Regions from separate parts of the Proteiniborus sp. MB09-C3 genome, predicted to be linked through region 4. Evidence: a T-box and tRNA genes for the amino acid it is inferred to sense, from the RefSeq annotation. Region 4 holds a T-box; the other regions hold tRNA genes.
What was found. A T-box is a leader RNA that pairs with one kind of tRNA and senses whether it is charged. The one in region 4 lies ahead of leuS (leucine--tRNA ligase), so its partner is inferred to be a tRNA-Leu.

Region 1 (3,220 bases), 710 kb from region 4:
GATTGTCTAATTCTAGCTTAACAGATAGCCTGTCAGATATTATTAAAGCTTCAGAATCCTTAAAATATTTAAAGGATGTGCGTGTCATAAATAAGTACGATTTAACATTGACTTTTGACAGAGCTTATGGTGATGTTTTAGAGGGATTAGTCTTTCCTATCGTTCCAAAACACGCATTTCTAAAGGGAAAAGATATAAAAGCTAGTTATGGTAATGCCTTAGCAAAAGATAATTACAAACCAATAGGAACAGGACCGTACAAAGAAATTGAGATTAACAAATTTCAAAATGTTATCCTAGAATCCTATAAGGACTATTGGGGAGAACAGCCATATATATCTAAAATTATAGGAAAGGCTTTAAAGGATGAAGAGTTAGCTGTTACTTCTTTTGAAGCAGGTCAAATAGATGTAACTGCAAGCCTGGGAGTTGACTGGGAAAAATATGCTCAAAATAAAAAAGTAGAAATATATGAGTATGCTTCAAATAAATATGAATTTTTAGGATTTAACCTTAGAGATGGAATTTTTACTGGAGAAAAGGGAAAAGCCTTAAAAAAGGCTATAGCATATGCTATAGACAGACAATCAATAGTACAAAAAGTATATATGGGACATGCTACAAGAAATGATGTACCTATACATCCAGAATCTTGGTTAATATCAGATGATGCAAATTCGTATGGATATAATGTCAGCAAGGCTAGGCAAATTATAGTCTCAGCTGGCTGGAATGATGTAGACGGAGATGGTTTTTTTGAGGATGCAGATGGAAATAAATTAACAATCAGGCTAATAACTAATTCATTTAATGATTTAAGAAGAGAAACTGCAAATATTATTGCAGAAAACTTAACTGATGCAGGAATAAAGGTTGTAAAAGAATATAATGAAAATAAACAAGGAAACTTAACTGAAGAGATAAAAGAAGAACAATGGGAAAATGTCATGCAAAAAATATCAACGGGAGCCTATGATATAACATTGCTTGGCTGGGAACTATCATATATTCCTAATCTATCTTTTGCTTTTCATTCTTCTCAAATAAATGGAGGATTGAATTTTATAGGCTATAATAATGAGAAAATGGATGAATTGCTATTACAAGCTCAAAGCACTTATAGGATTGAAGATAAAAAGAAGATATATGAGCAGATTCAAGACTTAATAATCGACGATCTTCCTTATGTTAGTTTGTATTTCGTAAATTCATCTATATTAGTAAATAGCAAAGTTCATGGTGAAATTGCTCCAAATGAATTTAATATGTATGACAACATTACAAAGTGGTATATTCCAAAATCGTTGCAGCAAGAGGATGCATTGAAGCAGGAGGAAAGCTCATTAAACTAACTAATATTTGTAGTTGACATGCGTATGGATTATAGCTATAATTATTTTATTGACCTAAAAATAGGCATATAAAAGTAGCAAGTATTAACACAATACTTGCTATTCTATGCAGAGGTGGTGGAATAGGCAGACACGTACGTTTGTGATGACAACTACTCTGTGATAACTCTTTTGAATATATTAGAAGAGATGTCTAAGGTAGCATAAGCGGGGATGGTGGAATTGGTAGACACGATAGTTTGAGGGGCTATTGGTGGAAACACTGTGAGGGTTCGAATCCCTTTTCCCGCACCATATAATATTAATAAACTGTAAATAAAAGAAAGCGAGTACCCATTAATTTTTAGTGAGTAGTCGCTTTTTATTATTTGTTTATTACACTCTATATATGAAATTTCGACTTCTAAACAAGGCTATTTTACTACATCACAGAAAGGCATTTTTGAAATATAGGGGTAAATCGGCTTTATTTTACTCTTAGTCGAGGTTTTATATGGCTAAGAAATTAAAGCTCTTAAATCGCCTTCTACAGAAGAAATTAAGGTTAAATAAAAAGCCCGTGTGGGCTTAATCAGGAATATATTCGATTAGTTCGGATAACTTGCAGTTTAGAGCATTACAAAGTTTAATAAATGTTTCAAGCGAACTAGCTTCAATTTTTTCTTCTTTGTATATTTTATTAATAGCATTTCTTGATAGTCCAGATAGCTCAATCAATTCTGTAATGCTATCAATTTTACGCTTTGCCATTATCACTCTTAAATTGGATTTTAGCATAATATCCCTCCTATCAATATTATATTCTACAAAATTTTAAAATGCAACAAACAATTAAAAAATTAACCCTATAAAGTTAAAATATATGTTGACAAGGTAATAATTTTACCTTATAATAATATTAGAGGGTAGAACAAATTAGGAGGTGGAGATAGTGAAAGTAGATGATTTTTTGCAGCTTATGCAAAAGGTTAAAAGCTTTAAGCAAAAGATGGATAAAAACAATATTTGTAAAAGAGACCAGGATATTATCTTAAAAATTTACATAGCAGAACTTACACCTAAAATAAATGTAAATTTCTTGGAGGTGATTTAGATTAATTATATAGATATAAATTTTGAAAATGTAAATGGTCATCAAAAATTATCAGATAGTGCTAAAGCTTTATTTGAAAGCACATATAAAAGACATAACGCAGGACAAGGCTTAGATTACAAAGCAGACTGGATTCCTACAAAAGTAAAAGAGCATCGACAATATTTAGAAGTACACTTCAAAAATGGGTGTTGGTTGCATTATTATTCTAACGGCACATGGGGCTAAGCCTTTAATAAAAATAATAAAAAATCAAAGGGGGAAAATTATAATGAAAAAGAGTATGGAAGAACAAAGAGAATTACAAAACTTAGAGTGGATTGACCTACTATGTCAACATGGTTCGCACGAAGAATTTGAGAGCATAAAGGAAAACGCTAAATGTACCGCCCTAGCTATAATGGAATATAGGGGAATTTTAATGGATAGGGGCATTGGGAAACATATTACTGACAAGCATCTGAAAGCAGGAAATATATCACCTGTAGAAGAATTACAATTCTACTTACAATTGATGTTTTTAGAACCAATATCAATTAAAAAAATCGAGTATTTTTACGAATCGGCAACCAAAAGAGGATATAAGAGTCTAAACGACGCAGTAGAAGAATTATATAGAAGGCATATAAAGGACACAGGAAAAAGATTTATGAGCATAGTTTTATCAATATAAAAACCTATAAAATCGTACTTTTAAAGGGTTTTTGAGACAATAAAAAAAGAGTTGTCTATCTAATTTAATAGGCAACTCTTAGATACAACAAAAACACTTGAC
Region 2 (3,220 bases), 700 kb from region 4:
AGTAAATAAAAATCGTGATTATACTCTCATATTAAATAATCATAACTAATATAATTTAATAAAGTGTAATATGAGAGGTGAAAATCATGAAGCATATGACAATATTAGAATATGATGATGGATCAGGGCTTACTGATAAAGTACAAAGATGGGTAAGTGAAAATGAAGAACAAATACTAGAAATAATAGATATCGAATATTCACAACATGGAGATATATTCATTGCTACGATAACCTATGAGGAAAGAACATAGAATTAAATAAATAAAACCAATAAAAAAACAAGATAGTCTAAGTATAGTACTTAAATTATCTTGTTTTTTACTAGAGCAATATTAGAAAAAAGATTTTATGGATTAAATAGAGTATTTATGCTTGATCCGTAACATTTTCTAATAAAGTTATCGATTTTTCTTCGCAATCAATCTCTGTCATTATTCCATAAGGAAGAATGCCGATTGGCATAGCATGACCAAAATTTACGTTATACAGAATGGGAAGATTAATAAGATGCTCTTCTGCTGCTACAACTTGAAGGATTGCAGATTTATAATCTTCGTAGTATACTTCTCCCTGGGGTTTTCCCACAAGTATTCCACGAATCACTTTTAAAATTCCCTGAGCAGCCAAGTTTCGAAGTGTCCACTTAACAAAGTCTGGAGAAGGCTTATCCTCACTTGTTTCAATAAATAAAATGGTGTCTTTCCATTCTTCAAGTGCTGGCCAAACTTCTGTTCCAATACACATCATAAAAACATCAAGGCATCCGCCAAGAAGATGTCCGCGTACTTTTCCTGTTCCCTGTAAAATTTCATAACCATGTTTTTCAGGTTTTAATTTTTTAGCAACATGTCGATTTTTTTCATCCCATGGTATAAAATCATCTGACCATTCTGGGCTTGACAATATTTGGTATCCCTTTGTATCTTCAAATAACATTTTACTTACAGATGTTTTTGTATACTCGAACATGGATACATATTCACCGAATTCACACATAACAGATGGCCCGTAAAAAGAAACTAACCCTGCTTTATACATCATTAGGTGACTTATTGTACTATCGGAATATCCCATAAAAATTTTTGGATTGTTTTTGATTACTTCATAATCTATATATGGGAGCAACCTTATGGAGTCGTCACCACCAATAGCGCAGAAGATTGCCGATATTGTATTATCTTCAAAAGCATCCATTAAATCCTTTGCGCGAAGCTCGGGATGTTCAGCAATGAACTTGCTTCCTTTCAAAGCATTGGACATTGCGACTACTTCAAGACCAAATTCTCTTTCCAACCGTTCTTTGGCAATATCATATTTATGTATTAAATTTTTATCGCCAAGGCCGCCCCAAGAAAGGCTTACAACTGCAACTCTATCTCCAGGCTTTAATCTTTTTGGACGAATCATAGCTATGCCTCCTTATTACTCCTATGTATTTATGCGTTAGCATTTAGTTTCAACCTAATACTATCATGTTTTTTTATATAAAAAAAGACATATCATTCCTTGATATAAGGAAGAAATGTCTATTATGGTGCCCGAGGCGAGAGTCGAACTCGCATGGTTTCCCGCTCGATTTTGAGTCGAGTGCGTCTGCCATTCCGCCACTCGGGCATATTAGCTACAAAAAACATCTTAACACAAATATAATTAAAAATCAATAGTTTTATAAGAAAGTAATTGTGTAAATCAAGGAAACAATATTAGGTGTTTTTATTAGAATGATAAATATGTTATTCGTGATAAAATAATGAAAAATTGCATAAACTTTTCTTATGTGGAGTTATTAGAAAAAACATATTGCCCGTAGGAGGAGATTTATGAAGAAGATAGTAATTATTGTTGCTGCAATAATCTTATTGTTTTCCTTGGAAAGCGGAGCGCAACCCCAACCACCGTTGCCACAATATAAAATAGAGATAGATATAGTATCTAGAAGTCTTTATTTCTATGAGAACAACAATGTAGTTAAAAAATATCCCATAGCAGTAGGAAAGGCTAGTACTCAAACCCCTATTGGAGACTACAAGATAATAAACAAAGTAGTAAATCCGTATTATTCTAAAAAGAAGATAGCAGGGGGAAGCCCTCAGAATCCTTTAGGCAGTAGATGGATGGGGTTTAAGCCATCATATGGGATACATGGAAATAATAATACGAAATCGATAGGAACCTTTGTATCTGAAGGATGCGTTAGAATGTACGATAAGGATGTAAAGGAATTATACGAGAAGATTACAGTTGGGGTACCAGTAACAGTAAAATATGAACCAATCAAAACAGAAAGGGATATCGAGAATGATAATCCAATAGTTATTGTCTATCCCGATTATTATTCAAAAGTACCTAATCTGGTTAATCTGGTTGATGAAAAATTATCTGAGCTTAGCCTTATTGAAAAAATAGATAGCAATAAGTTAGCCACATTGAAAAAACAAATAAATAAAGAAATTGTTGTCTTTTCCGATAAATGGGTTTATATGATAAATGGAAACTATATTACTAATGATGTAATATTTAAAGATAGTACTCTATATATAAACCTAGATAAAGTATGCAAATTCCTTAAAATAGATGTTTATAGTACTGAATCCACAGAAACCGTAATGATCCTTAGCAATAATATTTCCATAATTGAAGAAAGTGGAAGTAGATATGTATCAATTAACCAATTAGAAGCCAATCTTGGAGGCAGTCATAAGATACATCAGGAGCAGCAGACGATAAAACTTGACTTAAATTATTTGCTGTTCAATAATAAGTTTGTTAAGGGGGAAGTATTGAATATAGAAGGAGATGTGGCAATTTCCTTAGATAGTTTATATAGCATATCAAATAAAGAGCTTACCATATCACAAGAAAAATCAAATGTTATAGTAAATAACAAAGAGATAAAATGCAAACCTGTTAATGGCAAGCTTTATATAGCTTTAAAAGATTTATTGCTACAAACAAATTTTAAATCAAATACATATACTAAAGATAAATATATTGAAATATTTAGAGAGCCTTTATGAAGATATATCCGTAGACTTAAAGAAAAACTTTTAATTTCAGATATCTGAAATTAAAAGTTTTTTTGTGCAAAATAATCCCAAAAATGATAGAATAGAATCTAGATTTTAAAGGCGAATATAGATAAAATATAAATAATGAAAAAGAGCATTTGGGGGAAGGGGTGAATAAATGTTCGATAGAGAGCAGAATTTGATAAAAA
Region 3 (3,220 bases), 1.8 Mb from region 4:
CCATACTTGCTGCCATACCAATGCATATAGTTGAAACATCTGGTTTTATATACTGCATAGTATCGTATATTGCAAAGCCTGAGGTAATGGATCCTCCAGGGCTATTTATATATAGCTGAATGTCTTTATCTGGATCCTCGGCTTCAAGAAACAAAAGCTGTGCTACTACAAGGCTTGCAGTAACATCATTAATTTCATCGCTAATAAAAATAATTCTTTCCTTTAAAAGCCTTGAATAAATATCATATGATCTTTCTCCTCTATTTGTTTGTTCAACAACCATTGGAACTAAAGCCATGTTATCTCCTCCCAACTTACTTATTAAGACAATTTAGCTTCTTTAGTTAAGAACTCAACTGTCTTTCTTTTAATTATACCCTTCTTAATATACTCTAAATCGTTATCTTTTATGTTGGATTTAAACTTTTCAACATCTTGATTGTATTGCTTAGCAATACTTTCTAACTCTTCATTTAGTTCTTCATCTGTAGCTTCTATTCCTTCTTTTTCAGAAATAGCTTCTAATACTAAATCAACCTTTACTAATTTTTCAGCATTTGGTTTAAATTGTACTCTTAAATCTTCAACTTGTGTGCCAGTTATCTCTAAATATTTTTCGAATTCTAGTCCTTGATATCTTAGTCTGTATGCAAAATCATTTATATCATCATCAATTTGTCTTTCAACCATAACTTCTGGAATATCTATTTCGCTCAACTCTGCTACTTTTTCTACTACTTTATTTTCATTTTCAACTTTTTCTTTTTGCTCTGCTTGTTTCTTAAGTTTATTCATTGTATCAGATTTTAATTCATCTAGTGTATCAAATTCACTTACATCTTTTGCAAATTCGTCATCAAGAACTGGTAACTCTTTCTCTTTTATTTCATGTATTACAACTTTGAAAATGGCATCTTTACCTGCTAATTCATCTGCATGATATTCTTCAGGGAATGTAACCTTTACTTCTACTTCTTCTTCCTTATTTTTTCCTACAAGTTGGTCTTCAAATCCTGGAATAAATCTACCAGATCCAATTTCAAGAGGTTGATTTTGTGCTGTTCCTCCTTCAAATTGCTCTTCTCCAACAAATCCTGAATAATCAATAGTTAAAATATCGCCTTGTTTTACTGGTCTATCTCCAGCCTCTATAATCCTTGCATTTCTCTCTTGCATTTTCTTTAGTTCTGCATCTAAGTCATCTTCTGTAACATTATACTCAGTCTTTTCTACTTCTATACCCTTGTATTCGCCTAGTTTAACTTCAGGCATTACTGTAACATCAGCTATAAATACTACTGTTTTTCCTTTTTCAATATCTTCAACATCTATAGATGGTCTATCTACTGGGTCAAGTTTATGTTCTTCTATAGCTTTATCATATGCTTCTGGAAATACAATGTTTATTGCATCTTCATAAAAAATTCCTTCCCCATAGTTCATTTCAATTATCTTTCTAGGAGCTTTTCCCTTTCTAAATCCTGGGATATTGAATCTTTGCTTATTTTTCAAATAAGCCTGTTGAACACCCTTCTCGAATGTTTCTGCATCTACTTCAATTTTTAAGGTAACAACATTGTTTTCCTTTTTTACTACTGTTGAACTCATCTAATTTCCTCCTTAAACCTTTATATTAGTCTCTTTAATTCACACCTATTTATATCATCGACATGCTAATCAAATATATATCCGAAAGTCTGTGTCTATGTATAGTGTGAATATACCCATTTTTAAAAAATTCCTATATACTGCAAACAATATTTATGTCATTTTCAATTATAAGGTTACAATTGGCGTAAATTAACCATTCTCATAATTAACCACTATATTATATCATAAATTCTTCCCATGTCCAATTGTAGCATACATTTTTTCAAAAAATATATAAAAAAACCAATGGAATATACCATTGGCTGTTGTGGTGCGGGAGAGAGGACTTGAACCCCCACGTCAATGACACTAGATCCTAAGTCTAGCGCGTCTGCCAGTTCCGCCACTCCCGCGTAATTTGTTTTTTCTTACCGACAAAATTTATTATACCACGTACAGAAATAAAGTCAACAATATTTTTAAAATTTTTTTATGGAATTTTGAGGAAAATAAAGAGACTAATTAATAGTCCCTTATTTTTTTGAAAATACTTAACATACATAGCAAAATGTCTATCTATTTTTACACAGTCCATAACCCTTATTATAGTTTCCAAAACTCATCTAAATGCTTCATCATGCTCTTATTCGTCACTCTTATATAAGGAAACCATTCCCTAGGAAATAATCTTTGATAATTTGAGTACACAAATCTTTCATCAAGCAGAAGAATAATGCCTCTGTCCTCTTCTGTTCTAATCAGTCTGCCAGCTGCTTGGAGAACCTTGGTCATACCTGTGTACATGTAGGAATATTCATAGCCTAATCTGTTTATTTTATTGAAATAATCTTTAATAATATCTCTTTCCAAGCAAATCTGAGGTAAACCAACTCCAACTATTATAACTCCTATTAGCCTGTCATGCTTAAGATCTATCCCCTCGGAGAATACTCCTCCTAAGACACAAAATCCTAAAACATTTTTTTCCTTGTCTAATTCGAATAGCTCTAAAAAATCTTCCCTTTCTTCCTCAGACATATTAGGTGCTTGAATGTAGGTTTCAAATTCAGAATATCTCTCTGTAAAAATCTCATAAACCTTATTCATATATTGATAGGATGGGAAAAAAATTAAATAGTTTCCTTCTTTAGCATCTAAAACAGATTTGATGTATTCTGCAATATCTGTATAACTCTTTTCTCTTTCTCTATATTTTGTTGATATTCTATCAGCCACAAGAATACGTCTATTTTCAATAGAAAAGGGAGAATCTAAATAAATCGTATAGTCATCCTCTTCTCCACCTAATATATTGCGGTGATAATCCATTGGAATTAATGTAGCAGAAAAAAATATAGCTGCCTTGCCTTTCTTTAAGGTTTCTTTTAATAAATGAGATGGATTGAGGCAAAAAAGCTTTATTTTCATATCTCCATTAGAGCTTTCTCCATATGTAATATATTTATCGTCATAAAGCTCCCATATTCTTGTAAAGGAAATGGCATCAAAATACAGGCTTAAATAGTCTTCGTTTATCTCATTCTTTTTTTGTTTTAACAAATATTCCTCACATTCAGCAATAAACTTTTTTAATAGATAATATATATCATTGTCTATTTCTTCTTTAGTA
Region 4 (3,220 bases):
CTGGAATAAGATTAGTTATCCAAATATGGCTCCAAGTAATATTAAGCCCAGAGAACCTAGCTAAGGGAAGTGTAAACATATTGGCTACACAGTGCTCAAATCCAGATAGTATAAAAAGCATAACTGGAAACCATACTGATAGTATTCTTGATCCAATATCAAGAGATGCGGAGGCAGTCCATACAGCGAGAACAACTAATATATTACATAGAACACCTCTAAGAAAAGCTGCTTGAAAGCTTAGAGATGTTTTTGCAAGACCTAAATCAAGAGTAGTTGCCAATATGTCTTTACTTACTAATTGGGATTTATATATTATATATGCTAAAATTACTGAACCTATAAAATTTCCTATATAAACGAAAATCCAATTTTTCAGCATCCCAGTTAAGGTTATTTTCTTGTCCATTAACCCCATTGTCATGAGATTGTTTCCAGTGAAAAGCTCACTTCCTGAAAAAACTACTAGCATTAAGCCTACGGGAAATACAAAAGCACCAAAAAATTTCATTAAACCAGCATCTATATTACCTAAAGTCTGCATAACTACAATATACGCATATCCTCCAAGACCTATATAAATTCCAGCCATTATTCCTAGAATCAGCATTCTTGTTATGGATAAGCTAGCCTTTGTTTCTGATGAAGCAATGATTGCCTGTGCCACTTCTGAAGGTGCAAGATACCTTTTTTCCATGTCAGTTCCTACTTTCTTATATACTATATATTTTGCAAAAATAATTTTACAAGCAAAATATTTCCTTGATTCATGAATTGCAACAATATCATTGATTTAATATTGCATCTGGCTTTTGGGATGCAATACTTTGAAAAATAATTATTGCAATTCATAATGTCAAACCATGTTACCTTTTAGAATCTCAAATACTCTATTATGTAGGTATTTTTCCATTAGATTATACAAATAATACATTCATTACGACATGTTTAGCATATTATATAATGACATATAATATAAATAATATTTGCTTTATGGAAAAAAATTTGGTACAATACCATATAATTAGAATAATTGCGTTGAAGAGAAATAGTAGGTTATGAAGTTGCTTCTAGAGAGTCGTTGGTGGGTGGAAAACGATGGTAACAATATCTGAACTCGTCTCTGAGCTATTGGAGTGAAATATATTAGCTCTAATCGGATAAATCCGTTAAAGTTATTTGAGTGGACGGTAAATATTTTGCTGTCAATTAGAGTGGTACCGCGAACCTTTCGTCTCTATATGAGTTGAAAGGTTTTTTTATTTTTGTAGAGTTTCTAAAATATTAAATGTTGTGAGTTGAGGAGTGAGAGATATGAGAGAGTATAATCCAAAATCAATTGAGAAGAAATGGCAGGACATTTGGGATGAGAAAGGAACCTTTTATGCCTCAGAGGATAAATCAAAGCCAAAATACTATGCACTAATAGAGTTCCCTTATCCATCAGGGCAAGGGCTTCACGTAGGTCATCCTAGACCATATACAGCTCTTGATGTGGTAGCGAGAAAAAGAAGAATGCAGGGATATAATGTACTATATCCAATGGGCTGGGATGCATTTGGATTGCCTACAGAAAATTACGCAATACAGAATAAGATACATCCTGCTATAGTAACAGAAAGAAATGTTGCTAGGTTTAAAGAGCAGTTAAAGTCATTGGGTTTGTCCTTTGATTGGTCAAGAGAAATCAATACAACTGATCCTGAATACTTCAAATGGACACAATGGATATTCTTAAAATTGTTTGAAAAAGGATTGGCATACAAGAAAGAAGCTTCTATTAACTGGTGTACAAGTTGCAAGGTTGGTCTTGCTAATGAAGAGGTAGTTAATGGAGGATGTGAGCGTTGCGGCGGAGAAGTAGTTAGAAAGACTAAAAATCAATGGATGCTTAAAATAACCGAATATGCAGAAAGACTAATTAAGGATTTAGACTTAGTTGACTATATAGATAGGGTTAAGATACAACAGAAAAACTGGATAGGTCGTTCAGAAGGTATGGAGGTAGATTTTAAAATAACTGGGGATAAAAAAATCACAGTCTATACTACAAGACCAGATACTCTTTTTGGTGCAACATATATGGTTATATCACCAGAACACCCTCTTATAGATGAGCTTAAAGATAAAATAAAAAATTTTGATGAGATTGAAGAATATAGGGAATATGCACATAAGAAATCTGACTTTGAAAGAACAGAAATGTCTAAAGAAAAGACTGGAGTACAAATCGACGGAATAAATGCAGTAAACCCAGTAAGCAATAAAGAAGTACCTATCTGGATATCAGACTATGTGCTTATGTCCTATGGAACAGGTGCTATAATGGCTGTACCAGGCCATGATACAAGAGACTGGGAATTTGCTAAGAAGTTTGGTCTTCCTATAATTGAAGTAGTAGAGGGAGGCAATGTAGAAAAAGAAGCATTTACGGATATTGAAAATGGTACAATAGTGAACTCAGATTTCATAAATGGACTTTCAGTAAAGGAAGCAAAAGAAAAGATAAGCGATTGGCTAGAAGAAAAGGGAATAGGACATAGACAAACTAACTATAAGCTTAGAGACTGGGTATTCTCTAGACAAAGATACTGGGGAGAGCCTATACCTTTGGTTTATTGTGAAAAGTGCGGATGGGTTCCAGTGCCTGAAGAACAGCTTCCAGTATTGCTTCCAGAGGTGGAAAGCTATGAGCCTACTGACAATGGAGAATCACCACTTGCTAACATAAGAGATTGGGTAGAGACTACTTGTCCTAAATGTGGTGGTCCTGCAGAAAGAGAAACGGATACTATGCCTCAATGGGCAGGTTCATCTTGGTATTTCTTAAGATATACTGATCCTCATAACGACAAAGAGCTAGCAAGCAAGGGAAACCTTGACTATTGGCTTCCTATTGACTGGTATAATGGAGGAATGGAGCATACTACATTACACCTATTGTATTCAAGATTCTGGCATAAGTTTCTATACGATTGCGGAGTGGTACCTACTCCAGAGCCATACAAAAAAAGAACATCACATGGAATGGTACTAGGAGATAATAGTGAAAAGATGTCAAAGTCGAGAGGCAATGTAGTAAATCCAGATGAAATAGTAGACGAATTTGGTGCAGATACCCTAAGACTATATGAAATGTTCATAGGTGACTTTGAAAAAAGCGTTCCTTGGTCTCAAAATGGTGTAAAAGGCTGTAGAAGATTCCTAGATAGAGTATGGA

Region 1: it encodes a tRNA-Leu, which carries the amino acid that the T-box ahead of leuS (leucine--tRNA ligase) is inferred to sense. The anticodon was not compared.
Region 2: it encodes a tRNA-Leu, which carries the amino acid that the T-box ahead of leuS (leucine--tRNA ligase) is inferred to sense. The anticodon was not compared.
Region 3: it encodes a tRNA-Leu, which carries the amino acid that the T-box ahead of leuS (leucine--tRNA ligase) is inferred to sense. The anticodon was not compared.

What each region holds. Positions count from the first base shown of each region.
Region 1 covers NZ_CP127161.1:2,125,732-2,128,951, forward strand. Annotated here, with positions in the region: gene QO263_RS10150 (ABC transporter substrate-binding protein) at 1-1,352, shown strand, start outside; tRNA gene QO263_RS10155 (tRNA-Leu) at 1,560-1,646, shown strand; gene QO263_RS10160 (helix-turn-helix domain-containing protein) at 1,920-2,129, opposite strand; gene QO263_RS10165 (hypothetical protein) at 2,284-2,445, shown strand; gene QO263_RS10170 (hypothetical protein) at 2,717-3,118, shown strand.
Region 2 covers NZ_CP127161.1:2,115,175-2,118,394, forward strand. Annotated here, with positions in the region: gene QO263_RS10095 (hypothetical protein) at 1-2, shown strand, start outside; gene QO263_RS10100 (hypothetical protein) at 87-254, shown strand; gene QO263_RS10105 (S66 family peptidase) at 370-1,410, opposite strand; tRNA gene QO263_RS10110 (tRNA-Leu) at 1,536-1,617, opposite strand; gene QO263_RS10115 (L,D-transpeptidase) at 1,824-3,020, shown strand; gene QO263_RS10120 (RNA polymerase sigma factor) at 3,190-3,220, shown strand, end outside.
Region 3 covers NZ_CP127161.1:3,547,395-3,550,614, forward strand. Annotated here, with positions in the region: gene clpP (ATP-dependent Clp endopeptidase proteolytic subunit ClpP) at 1-298, opposite strand, end outside; gene tig (trigger factor) at 322-1,608, opposite strand; tRNA gene QO263_RS17425 (tRNA-Leu) at 1,920-2,003, opposite strand; gene QO263_RS17430 (ATP-dependent DNA helicase) at 2,194-3,220, opposite strand, start outside.
Region 4 covers NZ_CP127161.1:1,418,319-1,421,538, forward strand. Annotated here, with positions in the region: gene QO263_RS06860 (formate/nitrite transporter family protein) at 1-697, opposite strand, end outside; T-box leader at 1,030-1,242, shown strand; gene leuS (leucine--tRNA ligase) at 1,315-3,220, shown strand, end outside.